3 regions of the Pseudarthrobacter leeuwenhoeki genome follow, and region 3 is predicted to be linked to each of the others. Evidence: riboswitches for the same ligand, from Rfam matches in the RefSeq annotation. Region 3 holds a riboswitch; each other region holds the start of a gene.

Region 1 (5,692 bases), on a different contig from region 3:
CGCATCCGCATACCTCTTCACGGCCGCACCCGCCAGGGGCACGAGGGCCGGCTGCCCTCTGCATGGTCGGGCTATGGATCGACAAAACAAGAGTAAACACGGGGATGCCAATTCACCGAATCTTTTTTCCCGCCCCGACCCGCATCCGCTGAAGTTCACGTTCTGGCAACGCAAAGGACCCCTGCCCAATGGCAGGGGTCCCCGGTGTTGCTTACAGCTGTTGTCCTAGCCGACGCGGATGAAGACCGGGCCGGAGCCGACGTTGACGCTCTGCAGGGACGTGGTTCCGCCGTTCCATCCGCCGTGAACAGCCTTGCCGTTACCGACATAAACAGCGATGTGGGCCAGGCCCGCGCCGCCGTTCGCGTAGTAGGCGAGGTCGCCCGGCTGTGCCGCGGCGGCGCTCACAGTGCGGCCGAGGGCCAGGTAACCTGCCGGCCAGCCGTGGAAGTTGATGCCCGCGGCAGCCAGCGAGTTCGTGGCGAGCCTGGTGCAGTCCTGGCCAACACCGAGCTGGGCGTAAGCGGCAGCAGCGATCGTGGCGCCCTTGACGCCGGCGGCGGCCGGAGCCGGGGTGCTGGCGGCCGGAGCAACCTTGGCAGCCGGAGCAGCCTTGGCCGGGGCAGCCGGAGCAGCCTTGGCCGGGGCAGCCGGAGCAGCCTTGGGGGCGGGGGCAGCCGGGGCTGCGGGGGCAGCCGGGGCTGCGACCTTGGTGCTGGCGGTCTTGGCCGGGTTGGCTGTGGAAGCCTCCTGGACCTTCACAACAGGCTTCGGGGCCTCGACGACGGGAGCCGGGGTGGTGGTGACAGCCGGCTTCTCGAAGGAGATCGCGATGGTCGAAGCAGCCGAGATGGTCGCCGGGGCGGCTGACTGGACTTCGAGGGTGGAAGCGGAGGTGGAATCGCGCTGAACGTTGGCCTCAGCAGCGTTGGCTCCGATACCGCTGGTCAGGACGAGACCGGAGGCAGCAGCGATAACCGCGGCCTGGCGACCCATGCCGCCGGCGTTGTCGCCGAGGGATTTGGCAATAGCGGCCAGTGAGCTGGTCTTGGTGACCTCGGCGCGGTGCCGTGCGTTTGCACTAGTCATTAAGTTCTCTCTTTCGTGATCCTGGGTCCGCGCTTTTAGGGCGCGGGCTGAGGACGCTCCGGCATCTTGGGGGTACGCCGGATCGCCCCGAAATGGGTTACTTAGCGAAGGGTGTACTGCGAAGACGCGCCAATAGCGGGAACTGCTTGCAGGTGCATGGCCTGCGGGCCGGACTCAGCAGAGATCGAGTCGGCGGTGTGAGATCCGTTCCGGGCACCAAAAAGGGCAACACGGAGGTTGGATTTCAGCGGGCTCGTAAGAGCCGCGCAAGCGCGGTGACGCGCAGCATTGTGGCGTGAAGACACGAAAGTAGCCTCTCCCAATGCCTGCGAGGTGAGCTGTCGGATTCGGATGGGAGTCACCCGGCCGCGCTGCTTCCTGGGAAGCTTTGCGACTTAACCCCAAGGCCTTCTTTCGAAGGCCAAAATTGGTTCCCCCGCCCCTGCCAGACGATGTAATGCGAACGGACCTTGAGCGGTGGCAGAGCTAGGCAATCCACTCAAGAGCGCCAACTTCGGAAAAGTTGGCGTGGGACAAACGGTACAGCAGTTGGGGCTCTATGTCACATTCAGATCACGGAGTGCCGTGAGAATGCGAGAGTGTCCCATCAGCTCGGTTACAGCCAGCCGGTCGGGTCGACGACTTCGCCGTTGACCATGACCTCGAAGTGAAGGTGGCAGCCCGTGGAGGCGCCCGTGGTGCCGCTCATCGCCACGACAGAGCCGCGGTCGACCTGCTGGCCCACCTGGACGCCGGCGGAGGACAAGTGGTTATAGGTGGTCTCCAAGCCGTTGCCGTGGTCAATCACCACACGGTTTCCGCCGCCGTAGGGATGCCATCCTGTGAAGGTCACGGTGCCACTTGCGGCCGCAATGACGTCGGTGCCGCATTGGACCGAAAAGTCCTGGCCGCGGTGGAACTCCCCGGAGCCGCCGGTGATGGGGCTGACGCGGTATCCGAAGGGGGACGACTTCTTCAGCTCTACCAAGGGCGCCCCGAGGCTGCCCGAGGAGGCTGCAGGGGCAATGGAGCCGGCCGACTGGGCGCTCAGCAGCTGCTTAAGCTTGCCGTCCGGGTCATTCCGGGTGGTGACGGCGGTGCGGTTGAAGTCAATTTTGACGTCGGCGGCGGTGATATCCGGCTGGACTGCGGCAGGGATGACTGCGGCCGTTGACCCGGTGTCTGTGGCCATAACAGGGCTCGTGGCGGGGACGGTGACGGTAAGGACCAGTCCCGTGGCAGCCAGTGCGATGCCGGCCTTTTGCCCCACGCCACTGGCGGCGGCGAAGTCCGTTACCTGGCGGAACGGGCTGCGGCGGTCTCTGCGTTCATCGCGGAGCGCGTCACGGGGCCGGTCCGCGGGTGTGGCGGCGGCCGGACGCGGCTCCGGAGCGGGACCTGTCGCACGGCGGCGGCCCCTGTCGATCTGGGTGGTCAAAAAAGGTTCCTCTCTGGAGAGCCTGCGGAGTTAGCTGTCGGATTCGGGTCAGAGAGATCAAAGACCCGGTCCGCCGTGACAAGCATCCAGGCACAGAGGTATCAAAGTAGTTCCTCGATGGAGTTGCTTGCCGCTGACGGACTTCACCCCAAGGCTGCTGAACAGCCGGAAGTGGTTCCCCCGCCCCTGCCAGAAGGTGATTCTGCAACTGATCCGCTGGCAGAGCTCGGCTCGGATCAGATAACGGTTTGGTATCGGTACTAGTGTCCAACTATAGGCGATTAAGCCGTCCAGTGATAAATCCGTTATCTACCTGTGCACAACTCATGGGAGGTCCCACGAGCTGCCCGGTGAGCGCTCGTTAACCGACGGTCACAAAAACGTGGCCCGCCACCTCGGGCGGGAGCTCCAGGGCGCCTTCGATGTCGGGCACTCGCACCGAGATGTACTCCCCCACGCGCTCCAGCGAAACCAGTGCGCCGGGGCGGATGCCGCCCTCATCAAGCTGGACGAGCAGTTCCGGTTCGACCTGGATGGGCTCGGCGAGCCGGTTGATCCTGACCCGGGAATCCGGCCCGTAGCCGGCCATGGCCTCCAGCAGGTTAATAGCGCCATCGGCGTACGGCTGGGAAGGCGGTCCGCCTAGCTCCGCGAGGCCCGGAATCGGGTTGCCATAGGGAGAGACAGTGGGGTGGTTCAGCAGTTCGAAGATCCGCCGCTCGACCCGCTCACTCATGACGTGCTCCCAGCGGCAGGCTTCCTCATGGACGTAGGCCCAGTCGAGCCCGATCACGTCAGCCAGCAGCCGCTCGGCAAGGCGGTGCTTGCGCATGACTTCAATGGCACGCTTCCGGCCGGTTTCCGTCAGTTCCAGGTGGCGGTCGCCGGAAACAACCACCAGCCCGTCGCGTTCCATCCGGCCGATAGTCTGGGAGACGGTGGGGCCGGAGTGGCGCAGCCGTTCGGCGATGCGGGCGCGGAGTGCGACGATGTTTTCTTCTTCAAGTTCCAGAATGGTCCGAAGATACATCTCGGTTGTATCGATCAGATCCGTCATTCAGCTCAGCTCCTCGAGCGCCGTCCTTGCGCATTTCCCGCCGTACCGCATGCTGCAGGCGCCCTGGCGCGGTCCGCCGTACGTTCGCAGGCCAGCTTAGCCTATTTTGAATTACTCCGGATAATCTCAGTGACCGGACTGTGACGGTCTCTTTTGCCTCCCCCGCGGGGCAGTCAGGCAGAATGAAACGCAAGGCTCCGCTGCAGCCACGCTGCCGGGCGACCTACCGAGCCACACTTTTGTACCAGCCGAAAATTGGAGCCACTGTGAGCGACACCAGCATCACGATTCCCGCAAACCTCCTGCCCAAGGACGGTCGCTTCGGTGCCGGACCGTCCAAGGTCCGCCCGGAGCAGATGGAGGCCCTCGCCGCCGCGTCCCAGCTGCTGGGAACCTCCCACCGCCAGGCGCCGGTCAAGAACCTGGTGGGATCGGTCCGGAACGGGCTCAGCCAGTTCTTCCGCGCCCCCGAGGGCTACGAAGTCATCCTGGGCGTCGGCGGATCGACGGCATTCTGGGACATCGCCAGCTTCGGTCTGGTGGAGAACAAGGCCCAGCACTTGTCCTTTGGCGAGTTTGGCTCGAAGTTCGCCTCCGCCACCAACAAGGCACCGTTCCTTGCGGACTCCTCAATCATCAAGTCCGAACCGGGCACCCGCCCGGCGGCCAAAGCCGAGGCCGGCGTCGATGTTTACGCCTGGCCGCAGAACGAGACGTCCACCGGCGTTGCCGCCCCCGTCCAGCGTGTGGCCGGCGCCGATGCAGGCTCCCTCGTCCTGGTTGACGCCACATCGGCTGCCGGCGGGCTGGATGTCGACGTCGCGGAAGCGGACGTCTACTACTTCGCCCCGCAGAAGAACTTTGCCTCCGACGGAGGCCTGTGGCTCGGCCTGTTCTCCCCGGCGGCGCTGGAACGTGCGGCGCGGATCAAGGCCGGCGGCCGCTGGATCCCGGACTTCCTGGACCTCCAGACGGCGATTGACAACTCACGGCTGAACCAGACCTACAACACTCCGGCCCTGGCCACGCTCGTCACCCTCGATGCCCAGGTGCAGTGGCTCAACGCGAACGGCGGACTGGACTTCGCCTCGGCACGGACGGCGGATTCGGCCGGCCGCATCTACCGCTGGGCCGAGGCCTCGGAGTACGCCACCCCCTTCGTGGCGAAGGCTGAGGAACGCTCCAACGTCATCGCGACGATTGACTTCGATGACTCCGTCGACGCCGCGGCGATCGCGAAGGTGCTCCGCACCAACGGCATCGTCGACACCGAGCCGTACCGCAAGCTGGGCCGCAACCAGCTCCGCATCGCGACCTTCGTGGCGATCGAGCCGGACGATGTGTCGGCGCTGCTGGAGTGCATCGACTTCGTGGTGGGCGAGCTGAAGAAGTAGCTTTCCACACCAGCGCGGCGCTGCGGCGTCAGCGTTCGTCGGCGTCGCCGGCGTCGTCCACAGGGTTCTGTCTCCGGGCGGCGCCGTTTGCGTCAGGGCCGGTTGCTGTCCCCGGGCCGGCGGAGGCGACGCGGAAGTAGCGCAGCCCGCGGGCACGCCGGTCGAACCGGATCCGCAGCTGCCTGGCCCGGACAATCCACACCAGTCCGATCAGCGCCGAGATCAGGCCGGAGGCGGCGGCGACGCTCAGGGACCAGCGGGGACCGGCAACGTTGGCGACCCACCCCACGAACGGGGCCCCGATGGGCGTGCCGCCCATAAAGATCGCCATGTAGAGCGCCATCACCCGGCCGCGCATCACGGGGTCCGTGGTGGTCTGCACATAGCCGTTGGCGCTCGTCAACATGGTGATGGCGAAGAGCCCCACCGGTACCAGCGCCACGCCGAACCAGAAGTAGCTGGGGGCCAGCGCCGCGACGCCGGAGGTGACGCCGAAAGCTCCGGCCGCCCCGAAAATGATCCGCAGCCGGGGCTTCTTGCGGCCGGCGGACAGCAGGGCGCCGGCGACGGAGCCGATGGCCATGATGGAATTCATCAGCCCGAATGCGCCGGCGTCAAGGCCGAATTCCGTGCCGACCATGGCCGCGATGAACAGCACAAAGTTCAGTCCCAGGGTCCCGACGATAAAGACCGCGACCAGCACCACTACGATGT
Region 2 (5,692 bases), on a different contig from region 3:
GCCCGTGAATCCCAGCAGGCGCGGCCCGGTTCCCCGGTCTAACTTATGTGTGTGCCGGCCGCTGCTGTAATGCCGGCCGGGTCCCCAGGATTCCACCGGTCTCAACCCCGGAACATCAACGGGGGCGCGACGTCGGCTGACGCCACAGGCAGGCTCGTGGGCATGCTTTTCCTCCGAAAGTAAAGAACCGCTGCGCGGCTTCAAACATCCTGTATTCTTCTACCCGCGGGGCCTGAACGCAAATGCCCGCCCCCGGGGAGCACTGGATCAGCCGGCCAGCTGCCGTCGACGGGACCGGATTTTTACGCAGCGCCCTGTGCAGCGCAGAACCCCTTGACAGGCCGATCCTCCAGCCGGATCCCGGTTGCGGCAAGCGCGGTTCGGTTGCGGCTGAAGTGCAGCCCTCCCGACGCGGTGGTGACGCTCCCGCCCAGTTACTCCGGCCCACGCGACACTGCGCCCCCGGGATCCCGCAGCATTCCGCGGTTCTTCGGGGTGGAACCGGGGTGAGGCACCGAGTAACTGGGCTGGAGCGTCGCCACCCGGGGCCGGCCAGGACCCGGAAGTGCGCCTGCTCCGGTGGAGGGAGCCTCGCTAGGCGCTGTTCAAGACCGCCACGTCTGGATCCGGTCGGTCGCGCACGCCCAGCCGCGTGAGCGCAAGCGGGCCCAGGACGGTCCCGCTGAGGATAATACCCGCGAAGATCAGGCATGACAGCTGCCACGATCCACCCTCATACAGCGGCCCTGCGAGCAGCGACCCAGCCGCGGCGCCGAGCATCTCGGCGTTGGTCAGAAGGCTCAACCCGCGGCCCACCCGGTGCCCGTTCACCTCGGCCACAACTGCCCGCTGGATCGGCAGCAAGATGGCCCAGGAGGCACTGGTCAGTACCCAGAGTGCGGCGATCACAAGCGGACTGGGCGTGAAGGCGAGACCTGACGCCGTCAGTGCCGACGCGACCGATGCGATGACATATCCCGCACGTCGGCCACGACGTTCAACGAAGCCGTGCAAGACCCGGGGCATCACGGTGAGCACGATGCCGCCGGGCAGGTAGATCAGTGCAATCTGGTAAACCTCGAGTCCGAGCGCGTTCTGCAGGTGCAGCAGCAAAAGCAGTGACACGCCAGCCTCGGCGACTGCCGTCACCAGCGCGGCGAGCAGCAGCGGGGCGAGGCGCTTTCCATCGCCCCTGATCCCGCCCGGTGGCCGCTCCTGCGGTGGCGGCAGGAACCGCGGCACGCGGAGCAACAGGACCGCCGCGACGCTACAGACAACGGCGAGGGTCCCGAAAACCCCACCGAAGCCGATCAGCTGCAGCAGGACCATCGCTGGAATCCAGAAAACCACGATCCTAGCGCTTCGGACGACAGCAGTCCGGCCAGGGAACCGGAGTCACGGTCAAGGTCCTCGACTGCGAGCGCCCGGGCGGCGATCCAGAAGAACGCGCCGCCCACACCGCCTACACCAGCTGCGGCGAAGGCGCTTGGAAGTGATGTCGCGAGGGCGTAGCCGATGCAGCTCACCGCGTGCAGCAGGGCGCCGGCTGCCGCGACCCTCGTCCGCACCCGCGTGTCGACCAGCCAACCGGAAATTGGACGTGCGATCACCGAGATGACGAGCTCGACGGCGACAAGAGCTCCGATCGCGCTTGGCGCAAGGCCCAGCCGGGTGCCGCCCCAGAGCGGGATCAGGAAGTCGAGCAGTTCCGCCGACCCTCCGATCAGGGTCGCGGCAGTGCCGGGAATCCTACCGCTGGCGCTGGAACTGGCCTTTTGACCGAAACAGATGCGGGCGTAGCCTTGGCATATGGGACTCAGCTACGACGACCCGGACCCGGCGGACCCCGACACTGACGCGGTTCGCCCAAAAAAAGCCTGAACGATGAAACGTGCAGTAACCCGGCCGGCGAGCGTTCGCGCCATCGGCTATGCCATCACCGGCAAGGTGGCCGTCGACCGCAACCCCGGCGGTCCGATGACGGGCGTGAGCTTTGCGCAGATGCAGCAGGACTTCACAAACGGCCTCGTAACTCTTGGAACCTCCAACGACGACGGCAAGCTGGTATCCAACCACGCCTACGCATTGCTGGGCGTGAATTCCCCCAATGAAACCGTCGTGGTCGGAGATCCGGCAGGCGACCAAACGACACTGAAGTTCTCGACCTTCCAGTCCACGAACATTAACCAGTACATCGCGATACCGACCTACCCGTGAGTCCAGGCTGTTCAACGAAAGACGACGGGCAGTTTGCACGACGGCGCTGAAGCGACTATTTGGCGGGTCCCAGATCACATCGTGCGCTGTGACCCACCGCAGACTGTGGCGCGAGAGCAGGTCCGTCCGTTCGTCGGTAGGCATGATCGAGGCGCTCAGCGTGTAGCTGATTGACTGCTTCGTTCGAACCGCGTCGCGCCATGCAAAGGTGACGTTCGGACCGAAAAGCAGTGCAGATAGGTGCCTACTGATCCGCCAAAACTACAGGGATCTCTGCGGTCCTGCTGGGCCAGGTCCTCCTGCGTGATTCCGGCATCGGACTGCCCTCCCCTGCCGCGGCTGCCGGGCTCGGCGTATGCTGGAACCCCGTCCCGCAGTGAAGCGAGGGAGCCCGCCATGCGCAAGGTCATTCTGATGATGCAGGTATCCCTGGACGGATTCTTTGAGGGTCCGGAGCGGGACCTGAGCTGGCACCGGGTCGATGACGAACTGCACCGCCACTTCAACGACGAGCTCCGGACCATGGGCGCTTTCCTGGACGGCCGCGTCACCTATGAGCTGATGGCCGGCTTCTGGCCGACGGCGGACGAGGACCCCTCAACCCCTGCCCCGATGACCGAGTTCGCGGGGATCTGGCGGGACATGCCCAAAATCGTCTACTCCAGGACCCTGGCGTCGGCCGGCTGGAATACCGAGGTGGTGCGCGACGTCGTCGCCGAGGACGTCGCGAGGCTCAGGGAACAGCCCGGCGGTGACCTGGCGCTGGGCGGCGCCAATCTGTCCGCGTCGTTCAGGCGGCTCGGGCTGATCGACGAGTACCGGATCTATGTGCACCCGGTACTGATCGGACGGGGCACGCCCCTTTTCCAGGGGACGGATGCGATGACGGCGCTGCGGCTGCTGGAGAGCCGGACGTTCGGCAACGGCGTCGTGCTGCTGCGGTATGCAACGAAGCCGGACGCCGGGCGCGCAGAAGGCCGGTGATCAGCTGCCCCCAAGGCAACCGATCGACCGGCCTTCGACGTGCTGAAAGCGGTCCTGCTAGCCGGCGCGGACGAACGTCACGGGGCCGGTGGCGGTCAGCCAGGACAGCGGGTGCGTGATCGTGGAGTTGACGCCGTTCATTCCGCCGCTGATTGCCTGGCCGTTGCCGGCGTAGATGGCGACGTGGCCGGACTGGACAATGATGTCGCCGGGCTGGGGAGCAGCGACGACTTTGCCATACTTCATGAATGCCATCGGGCCAATGTCACCGACCGGGATGCCGGCGGCGTTCAGGCCCTTCTCCACTACCGCGGTGCAGTCCTGCGTGATGCCGATCTGGCCGTACGCTACGGCCAGCAGCGTGGCGTTCACTCCACCGGCTGCCGGGGCAGCGGCAGGGGCGGGTGCGGCCTGGACCTTCACGGTCGCCTTCGCGGCGGCAGCGGGGGGTGCTGCCGGCGCGGGTGCTGCCGGGGCCTTGGCTGCCGGGGCCTTCGGAGCAGCTACGGGCTTGGGTGCCTCGACCACGGGAGCCGGGGCAGTCGCAACGGCCGGGCGCTCGAACGTGATCTGGACGGCGGAATCCGCCATGACCGGCGCGGAGACCTGGCCCTGGACGTCAACGGATGCTGCCGGTGCGGAGACGAGCTCAGTCGGTGCATCGGCTGCGTTCGCAGCCAAAGCGCCGCTGAGCACCATTCCGGAAGTGGCAACGAGGACGGCTGCCTGGCGGCCGATGGTGCCGGCGGTGCGGCGTTTGCTGCGAAGGTCGGCGTTTTTGGGCGCACGAGTATTGCTAAAAGTCATTAAAGGAGCCTCTCCCAATGCCTGCGAGGTGAGCTGTCGGATTCGGATGGGAGGCACCCGGCCGCACGCTGGCCCGATCATGACGGGCCGTGCGGCTTCACCCCAAGACCCCTGGAGAACAGCGGGTCAAAATTGGTTTCCCCGTCTCTGCCGGACGTTGCTGCGAGTTATCCCCTGGCCGCGGCAGAGTTAGGCAATCGGCTGGGGAGAGCCCGTCTCGAAACAACAGGCACCTAACAACGGTAACGGACTGATCACGGAGTGTCACATCGAGGCAACGGCAGACTGTGGTGAGCGGGCTTTGACAGGCACGCCGACCGGCCCGGGCACTGGCCGGACGCTGCCCCGGGCATAGGATGATGCCATCACCGTTCACCCGAAGCGGAGGCCCGAAAATGAACAGTCCCGACCCCATCAGGCACTGCATCGCCATCTGCCAGCTGAGCACTCAGCCGCCGGAGGACTTCAGTGTCAACACCGAACTGCTCGTGCTGGAAAACGGGGAAGTCCACGTCTCCACCTGGGACGCTGAGCCTCGCGACGGTGGCTTCGACGTGCACGTCCTGAACGACCGCGTGGACGCACTCGGCTTTATGGTGGTCACCGACTGGGAGTTCTTCGACGAAAAGGCCTATGCCGTGGTGGAACGCCGGCCGGGAAGCCGGGCCGGATCCCGACCCGGCAGCAGGTCCGCGTAACCCTCCGATTCCGAATCTCCGGCGGAACTTTGACTTATTGCAGACGTCATTTGATTGCGCCACAGACATATGACGCGGGAATAAATAATAGGGGGGACTGCCACGGCAAACGCTTTGAACGGCAACACTGCCGTGCAGCGTTGCCGTCAGAGAATACGTGGGCGGACTGTTCCTGCCATCAGACCGGGCTGCTCCGTTTGTTGCTGCGCCTCTGGCGGAACCCAAAAGGGGTGCTTATCCGGGTACGGCAGTCTGCGGGAATTGGTGGTTACCCGCACTGTTGAACCCGTTATCTCGCGGACCATTTTGTTGAGATGGTAGATGAGCCGCCGACGGGAATAGAGACTGAAAAATTGACGGTAGATAGAATTCGAACGCCGCAAAGCAGCAGCCGGGTGAAGAGACAATGCCGCGCAGTATTCGCCGGGTCAGAATCCCAGGTCCGGGCGGTGTCTGGCCGTCTCGGCGAGCACGAGGGAAACCGCCCCTGCGGCGATCGCGCCGTCGTCGTCCTCGTGGTTCCGCTGCGGCGAAGACGCCAGAACGAGACGGGCGTGGCGCACGAACCGGGGCCAGTCCCCCGCGCCGGCACGGAGCACGCGCAGCGGGGACAGCAGGGCGGCACGGCGCAGCCAGCCGTCGGGATCCCGCACCCACCGGTCCAGGACACTGTCCGCGCGCACCCTGCCGACGACGTCGAGCCCCTCGAGCAGGGGACCAACGACGTCGATGGCGAGCGGATCGACGAGGGCGCCCAGCCGTGCGCTCCGCACGAAGCCCTCGATCCGGGTCAGGTCCAGGTTCGTCAGCAGGCCGACGCTGGATTGGAGCAGCACGACGCCGGCGAGTCGGCTTTCGAAGACGGGCACCTCCCACAACTCGGTGCTGAGGGCGGTGATGTCATCGTGCGTCAGCCCCGGGTGGCGGCGGAGGGCATCTCGGACCGTTCCGCGCACGGCTCCGACGGAGGCACCGTAATAACGGTG
Region 3 (5,692 bases):
GGCAGCGTAGCTTTCGGCTCCGGAGACCAGGGACTGGGCGTAGGCCCGGATCTCCTGGGCAAGCTTGGCAATGGACGTGCCGGCGGCCGCGGCGGTTTCCTCATCGATCCCCATGTAGAGGACGAAACCGCGGGCGACGTTGTCGTTTGGGACGGGACGGACGGGACGGACGGGGCTGCCGTCGCCCGGGGCAATCACAGGAGTAGGGGCCGTGGCCGGCGTAACAGCGCGGAGCTGTCCGTAGGAGTTGGGATTGTACCCCTGCGGGGCATAGCCCGCCGCGGGGAAGCTGTTGCCGGATCCGGCAGGGGCGAAGGACGCCCGGCCGCCGAAGCCCTGGCGGATACCGGAGGCCTGGCCGGCCTTGCTGGCGTTACGGACGGAGATGTGGACGTATCCGGATGCAACTGACATGGATTGCTTACCTCAATGTGAATGGCCGTCATCGCGGCTCGAATGCTACTTTTCCCCGCAATGAAAACTGGGGAGGGCGCCCGACGCTGGGCTGGGGGCGAATGCCTAGAAACCTTTGGGGTGTAAAAGTTAGGCGTGCATTCGACAACAGCGCTTCTCGGTACCAGCGGGTGCGCTGATCCAAAAAACTGCGGGTGCAGGTGCTGTTGAGTTCTTGTTCACAATTGAAGTGTGCAACGTAACAATGAAAACTTGCAAGTAACAATGGACGCAAAAGTCCACCATCTGAGACAGAACGCGGAATTGTAGTGCAGATCACAATTCCAAGCCGTCAATAAAAAACACCCGTCCTGGTCAACGGGCGCCAACTTGGCCGGTTCGTCGAACTTAATTCGCGCCAGCCTCCCGATTGCCCGGAATCATTCACTGTAAGTCGAAGCGGGCAAACCCTTCGCCTACTTAGCATTAGAAGTCCAGCGTTCCACAGGGCGGTCACCCCCGGTCGACGAAAAAAGCGGTCCCACCGCCGGTCCGGGGGATGTCCGGCTCGCTAGGCTGGGATTCACAGGCGCCGCACAGGATCCCCAAAGCCGCATACAACCGGCAGATCGGAGAGTTGTCCCATGGCCACTTCGCACTCCATGACCAATAATCTCCCCCGGCTCAGCCATCCGGATGGCTCTCCTATCCGGGCCCTGGTCGTGGACGACGAACCCAGTCTCTCCGAGCTCATGAGCATGGGGCTGCGGATGGCGGGATGGTCTGTTGCTGTCGCAGCCGACGGCCCCGAAGCCGTGAAGCTCGCCAAGGATTTCCGCCCCGACGTGCTGGTGCTCGACGTGATGCTTCCCGGATTCGACGGCGTTGAGCTGCTGGGGAGGATCCGCGCCTTCGCGCCGGAGGTGCCTGCTTTGTTCCTGACAGCAAAGGACGCCGTCCAGGACCGCATCACCGGGCTGGCAGCGGGCGGGGATGACTACGTGACCAAACCGTTCAGCATGGAAGAAGTGCTGCTGCGGTTGCACCGGCTGGTCCAGCGTTCCGGAGTGGCTGCGATGGATACCGCCGAACTCGTCGTCGGGGACCTCGTCCTGAACGTCGACACGAGGGAGGTTCGGCGCGCAGGCGAAGAACTGCACCTCACGGCCACCCAGTTCGAGCTGCTGCGCTACCTCATGGAGAACCCGAAACGGGTCGTCAGCAAGGCCCAGATCCTGGACCGGGTCTGGGACTACGACTTCGGCGGGCAGGCCAACATTGTGGAGCTCTACATCTCCTACCTCCGCAAGAAGGTCGACGCCAGCCACCCGCCCATGATCCACACGGTGCGCGGCGCCGGCTACGTCCTGAAACCGGCGGACTGATCCGTGCCTGCAGGCCCTGCCGAGATCCGCCCCTCCGGACTCAACTGGCGCACCCCGTCCACCTGGCACCTGCGCACCCGGCTTGTCCTCGTCGCCATGGCCCTGCTCGTTGCGATCTGCGGGGCCGTCGGTATCGTCAGCTATGCCTCGATGGACTTCTTCCTGACCAGACAGCTCGACACCCAGCTGCAGCAGGCAGCGGTCCGTGCCCGCGAGTCCGGCCGCTCCGGCCGCTCCGACCCCCTTGAGGCGCGGGGCCTGGCCATCGGCACCCTGAACGCGCGAATCCATGACGATTCGGTCCGCAGCGCCGGCTTCCTCTCCGAGGACGCCACCCGGGAATCCCTCACCGACGAAGACGACGAAGTGCTCCTGGAGCTCACCCCGTGGCTCGAGCCGGTGGACCGGACCCTGTCCGCCGGAGCCTACCGGCTGGTTGCCGCCGAGGCGGGCGGCGACGTGATCGTCACCGGCCTGCCGCTCGCGGAGAAGCAGACCACGCTTGCCACCATGGTCTGGACCATGGTGCTCGTGTCCGCCGGCGGGCTCCTGGTCATCGGACTGGCCGGGACGGCACTGATCCGCCGGACCATGAAGCCGCTCGATCAGCTCTCCGAGGTGGCAACGCAGGTTGCGCGGCTGCCGCTCGACGCCGGAGAGGTGGGACTTGCTGTGCGGGTGCCGGCGTCCGCAGCGCATCCGGAAACCGAGGTGGGCAGCGTGGGCCATGCCCTGAACATGATGCTGGACAACGTCTCCAATGCCCTGGAAGCTCGGCAGAAGAGCGAGATGAAGGTCCGCCAGTTCGTCGCGGATGCCTCGCACGAACTGCGTACTCCCCTGACCGCCATCCGCGGCTATACCGAGCTGATGCGGATGACCGAACATTTCACCCCCGACGGCCAGAAGTCCCTGGCCCGGGTGCAGAGCCAGTCCGAACGTATGACGACCCTGGTGGAGGATCTGCTCCTGCTCGCGCGGCTGGATGAGGGCCAGCCGCTCAAGCTCAGCGACGTGGATCTCACCCAGTTGGCCATCGAGACGGTCAGTGACGAGAAGGTCATGGCCCCGGACCGGGTCTGGCACTTGGAGCTCCCGGAAGAGCCTGTGGTGGTTCGCGGGGACGCGAGCCAGCTGCATCAGGTGCTGGTCAACCTGCTCTCCAACGCGCGCAAACACACGGGCCCCGGCACGACCGTGGTGACCGGTGTGAAGCGATCCCCGGACGGACATGCCGAGGTGACCGTGACGGACAACGGCCCCGGGATTGCCCCCGGGTTCGTGGACCGTGTCTTTGCCCGCTTCACGCGCGCGGACGCTTCCCGCAAGAATCCGGCAGCACTCACGACGCCGGCAACCGGCAGGGCCCTTCCGCGGCGTCCGCTGCACCCGCCGCGGCCGCCCGGGGCATCCTCAGGGGGCGCCACAACAACGCCCCCTGCAACGACGGCCTCCACCGAGGGCACCAGCGGGCTGGGATTGTCGATCGTGCAGTCGATTGTCGAGGCCCATGGCGGGACTGTCAGTGTGGCCTCGGTGCCCGGCCGGACCGAGTTCACCGTTCGGCTGCCGGAGGCTCCGGCGCCGCCCGAAGTCAAGCCGTCGCTGGTCAGGGCGCAAGCCGCCCCGCCGACGCAGTGATGCTTGTTACCAAACTGTAACTTGTCTGTTCAACTCCTGTACGGTTTTTAAGTGCGGCCATCACTGGGGCCGCATGTCCGGATGTACGCCACGCTCTGCCGCCTCCCGGATTCCGCTGGACAGGCAGAGGCGGGGGACCCAGAGTTCCCGGGCATTTTTTGCACATTGCGCCCTTGGGGTGAAGCCGACACGTGAGATTCCGTGCGGCCGGGTGACCTCATCCGAACCCGACAGCTAACTCCGCAGGCGTTGAGAGGCACTCATGACTAACTCCAAGGCACAATCGGGCCCTGACGACGCCGCAAACTCAACCGGCTCCAAGCTGTCGGGCCACGGCGCCGAGCCGGCCAGGCCCGCTTCAGCCTTGGCCCGGTTTGCCCGCCACGCCGGTTCGACCGGCCGCCGGGCGGCCGTTGTTGTTGCCGCCTGCGCGATGATCGTGGGGGCCGGCGCCGCCGGCCAGGCGTCCGAGACGGCCGCGCGCAATGCCGACGCCGGCAGTTCCACGCAGGCAGCCGCCTCGGCGGATCCGCTGACGCACCTTGATTTTGAGCGTGTCCGGGTCGAGAGTGAGGCCGTCACCGGCACCGGCGACGCCGCGGCCCAGCCGGCCGAGGTCGCGCCGGCCGAAGCACCGGCCCCGGCAGCTGTCCCGGCCCCCGCTCCCGAGCCCGCCCCGGCACCTGCGACTGTGCCGGCACCTGCACCGGCCCCCGTTGCCATCGATGACCCTGCCGGCGCCCAGGCGTACGCGGCGAGCCAGTTGGGCTCCTATGGCTGGGCCCCGAGCCAGATGCCGTGCCTCATGAAGCTCTGGACCAAGGAATCGGATTGGGAGACGACCGCCACGAACCCGAGCAGCGGCGCCTACGGTGTGGTCCAGTCGCTGCCGGCCGAGAAGATGGCCAGCGCGGGCGCGGACTACCGGACGAACTACCGGACCCAGATCAACTGGGGTCTGGAGTACGTCAAGGACCGCTACGGCTCACCCTGTGGGGCCCTGAACTTCCACTACGCCCACAACTGGTACTAAACCCCTGGCACAGCCAGCGAGCAGCCGGAGCCGCGCGCGAACCGGCCACCAGGGCAGGTCCGGTGCCGTTCGGCTGACTTAACCGGCCACGCCGTAAAGGCGGTCGCCGGCGTCGCCCAGGCCCGGCACGATGTAGGACTTCTCGTTGAGCTTCTCGTCGATCGAGGCGAGCACGATCGTCACGTTGGCGTCGGCAAGCTCCTCCTCCAGCTTCGCCAGGCCTTCCGGGGCGGCCAGCAGGCAGATGCAGGTGACGTCGGAAGCGCCGCGCTTAAAGAGGAACTTGATGGCCTCGCGCAGCGTGCCGCCGGTCGCGAGCATGGGGTCCAGGACGAAGATCTGACGGTCGGTAAGGTCCTCGGGGAGACGCTCCGCGTAGGTGATGATGTCCAGGGTCTCTTCATCGCGGGCCATGCCCAGGAACCCGACCTCGGCCGTGGGGACCAGCTTGGTCATGCCCTCGAGCATGCCGAGTCCGGCCCGGAGGATGGGAACCACCAGCGGGGTGGGCTTGGTAAATGCGGTGCCAATGGTGGTGCTGACCGGCGTCTCGATGGTCACCGGTTCGGTGCGGACGTCGCGGGTGGCCTCGTACGCCAGGAGCGTGACGAGTTCCTCGGTGAGCTGGCGGAAGACCGGGGACGGGGTGTTCTTGTCCCGCAGAACGGTGAGCTTATGGGCGACCAGCGGGTGGTCCACAACGAAAGTGCGCATGGGTCAAAACTATCACCCGGCGGCTGGGGGGCCGCCCGTGGGGCCACGGGCGCCGACGTCGCCCTTGTCCCCTGGAGCACTGCCGGGGGCGGCGCCGTCGTGCAGGTGCGCGGGGTTGTCGAAGGTGGGTGCGGGGCCGGCGTGTTCCCGGTGCCGGATCACGTGGAAGAGCCGGTGTGCCAGAATCACGATGCCGACCCAGGCCAGCCCCAGCACCCATCCGATGATCACATCGGTCATCCAGTGGTGGCCCAGATAGACCCTGCTCATGCCCATCGCGAAGATGAAGGACGCACCCGCCACTATCAGGCTTACCCGCGCTACGCTGCCCTGGATCTGCAGACAAGCCAGGTAGACCACGAGCCCGATCACTACCGTGGTGTTGAGCGTGTGGCCGCTCGGAAACGACGGCGAGGATTCGTAGGGCGGGACGGCGTCGGAGTGGTCCGGGCGGGTTCTGCCGACCAGTGTCTTGCCCAGCGATGTAGCGGTCACGGAGACTGCTGCGGCACCTCCGATCAGGATC

What was found. A riboswitch is a leader RNA that binds a small molecule or an ion and turns the genes downstream of it on or off. The one in region 3 is predicted to bind cyclic di-AMP.
Region 1: another riboswitch for cyclic di-AMP. It lies ahead of ACZYX4_RS05600 (M23 family metallopeptidase); the one in region 3 lies ahead of ACZYX4_RS10235 (aggregation-promoting factor C-terminal-like domain-containing protein).
Region 2: another riboswitch for cyclic di-AMP. It lies ahead of ACZYX4_RS16385 (C40 family peptidase); the one in region 3 lies ahead of ACZYX4_RS10235 (aggregation-promoting factor C-terminal-like domain-containing protein).

Annotation. Positions count from the first base shown of each region.
Region 1 covers NZ_JBVAYY010000005.1:46,372-52,063, reverse strand. The annotation lists gene ACZYX4_RS05610 (HNH endonuclease) at 1-5, opposite strand, end outside; gene ACZYX4_RS05605 (NlpC/P60 family protein) at 226-1,089, opposite strand; cyclic di-AMP (ydaO/yuaA leader) riboswitch at 1,399-1,568, opposite strand; gene ACZYX4_RS05600 (M23 family metallopeptidase) at 1,706-2,527, opposite strand; cyclic di-AMP (ydaO/yuaA leader) riboswitch at 2,532-2,744, opposite strand; gene ACZYX4_RS05595 (metal-dependent transcriptional regulator) at 2,889-3,584, opposite strand; gene serC (phosphoserine transaminase) at 3,851-4,978, shown strand; gene ACZYX4_RS05585 (MFS transporter) at 5,007-5,692, opposite strand, start outside.
Region 2 covers NZ_JBVAYY010000022.1:32,894-38,585, reverse strand. The annotation lists gene ACZYX4_RS16410 (serine hydrolase) at 1-96, opposite strand, end outside; gene ACZYX4_RS16405 (MFS transporter) at 595-1,329, opposite strand; gene ACZYX4_RS16400 (MFS transporter) at 1,311-1,691, opposite strand; gene ACZYX4_RS16395 (hypothetical protein) at 1,885-2,217, shown strand; gene ACZYX4_RS16390 (dihydrofolate reductase family protein) at 2,614-3,201, shown strand; gene ACZYX4_RS16385 (C40 family peptidase) at 3,259-4,008, opposite strand; cyclic di-AMP (ydaO/yuaA leader) riboswitch at 4,013-4,183, opposite strand; gene ACZYX4_RS16380 (hypothetical protein) at 4,404-4,706, shown strand; gene ACZYX4_RS16375 (DNA alkylation repair protein) at 5,135-5,692, opposite strand, start outside.
Region 3 covers NZ_JBVAYY010000009.1:166,560-172,251, reverse strand. The annotation lists gene ACZYX4_RS10250 (winged helix-turn-helix domain-containing protein) at 1-414, opposite strand, end outside; gene ACZYX4_RS10245 (response regulator transcription factor) at 1,038-1,778, shown strand; gene ACZYX4_RS10240 (sensor histidine kinase) at 1,782-3,419, shown strand; cyclic di-AMP (ydaO/yuaA leader) riboswitch at 3,523-3,680, shown strand; gene ACZYX4_RS10235 (aggregation-promoting factor C-terminal-like domain-containing protein) at 3,682-4,452, shown strand; gene upp (uracil phosphoribosyltransferase) at 4,531-5,166, opposite strand; gene ACZYX4_RS10225 (phosphatase PAP2 family protein) at 5,179-5,692, opposite strand, start outside.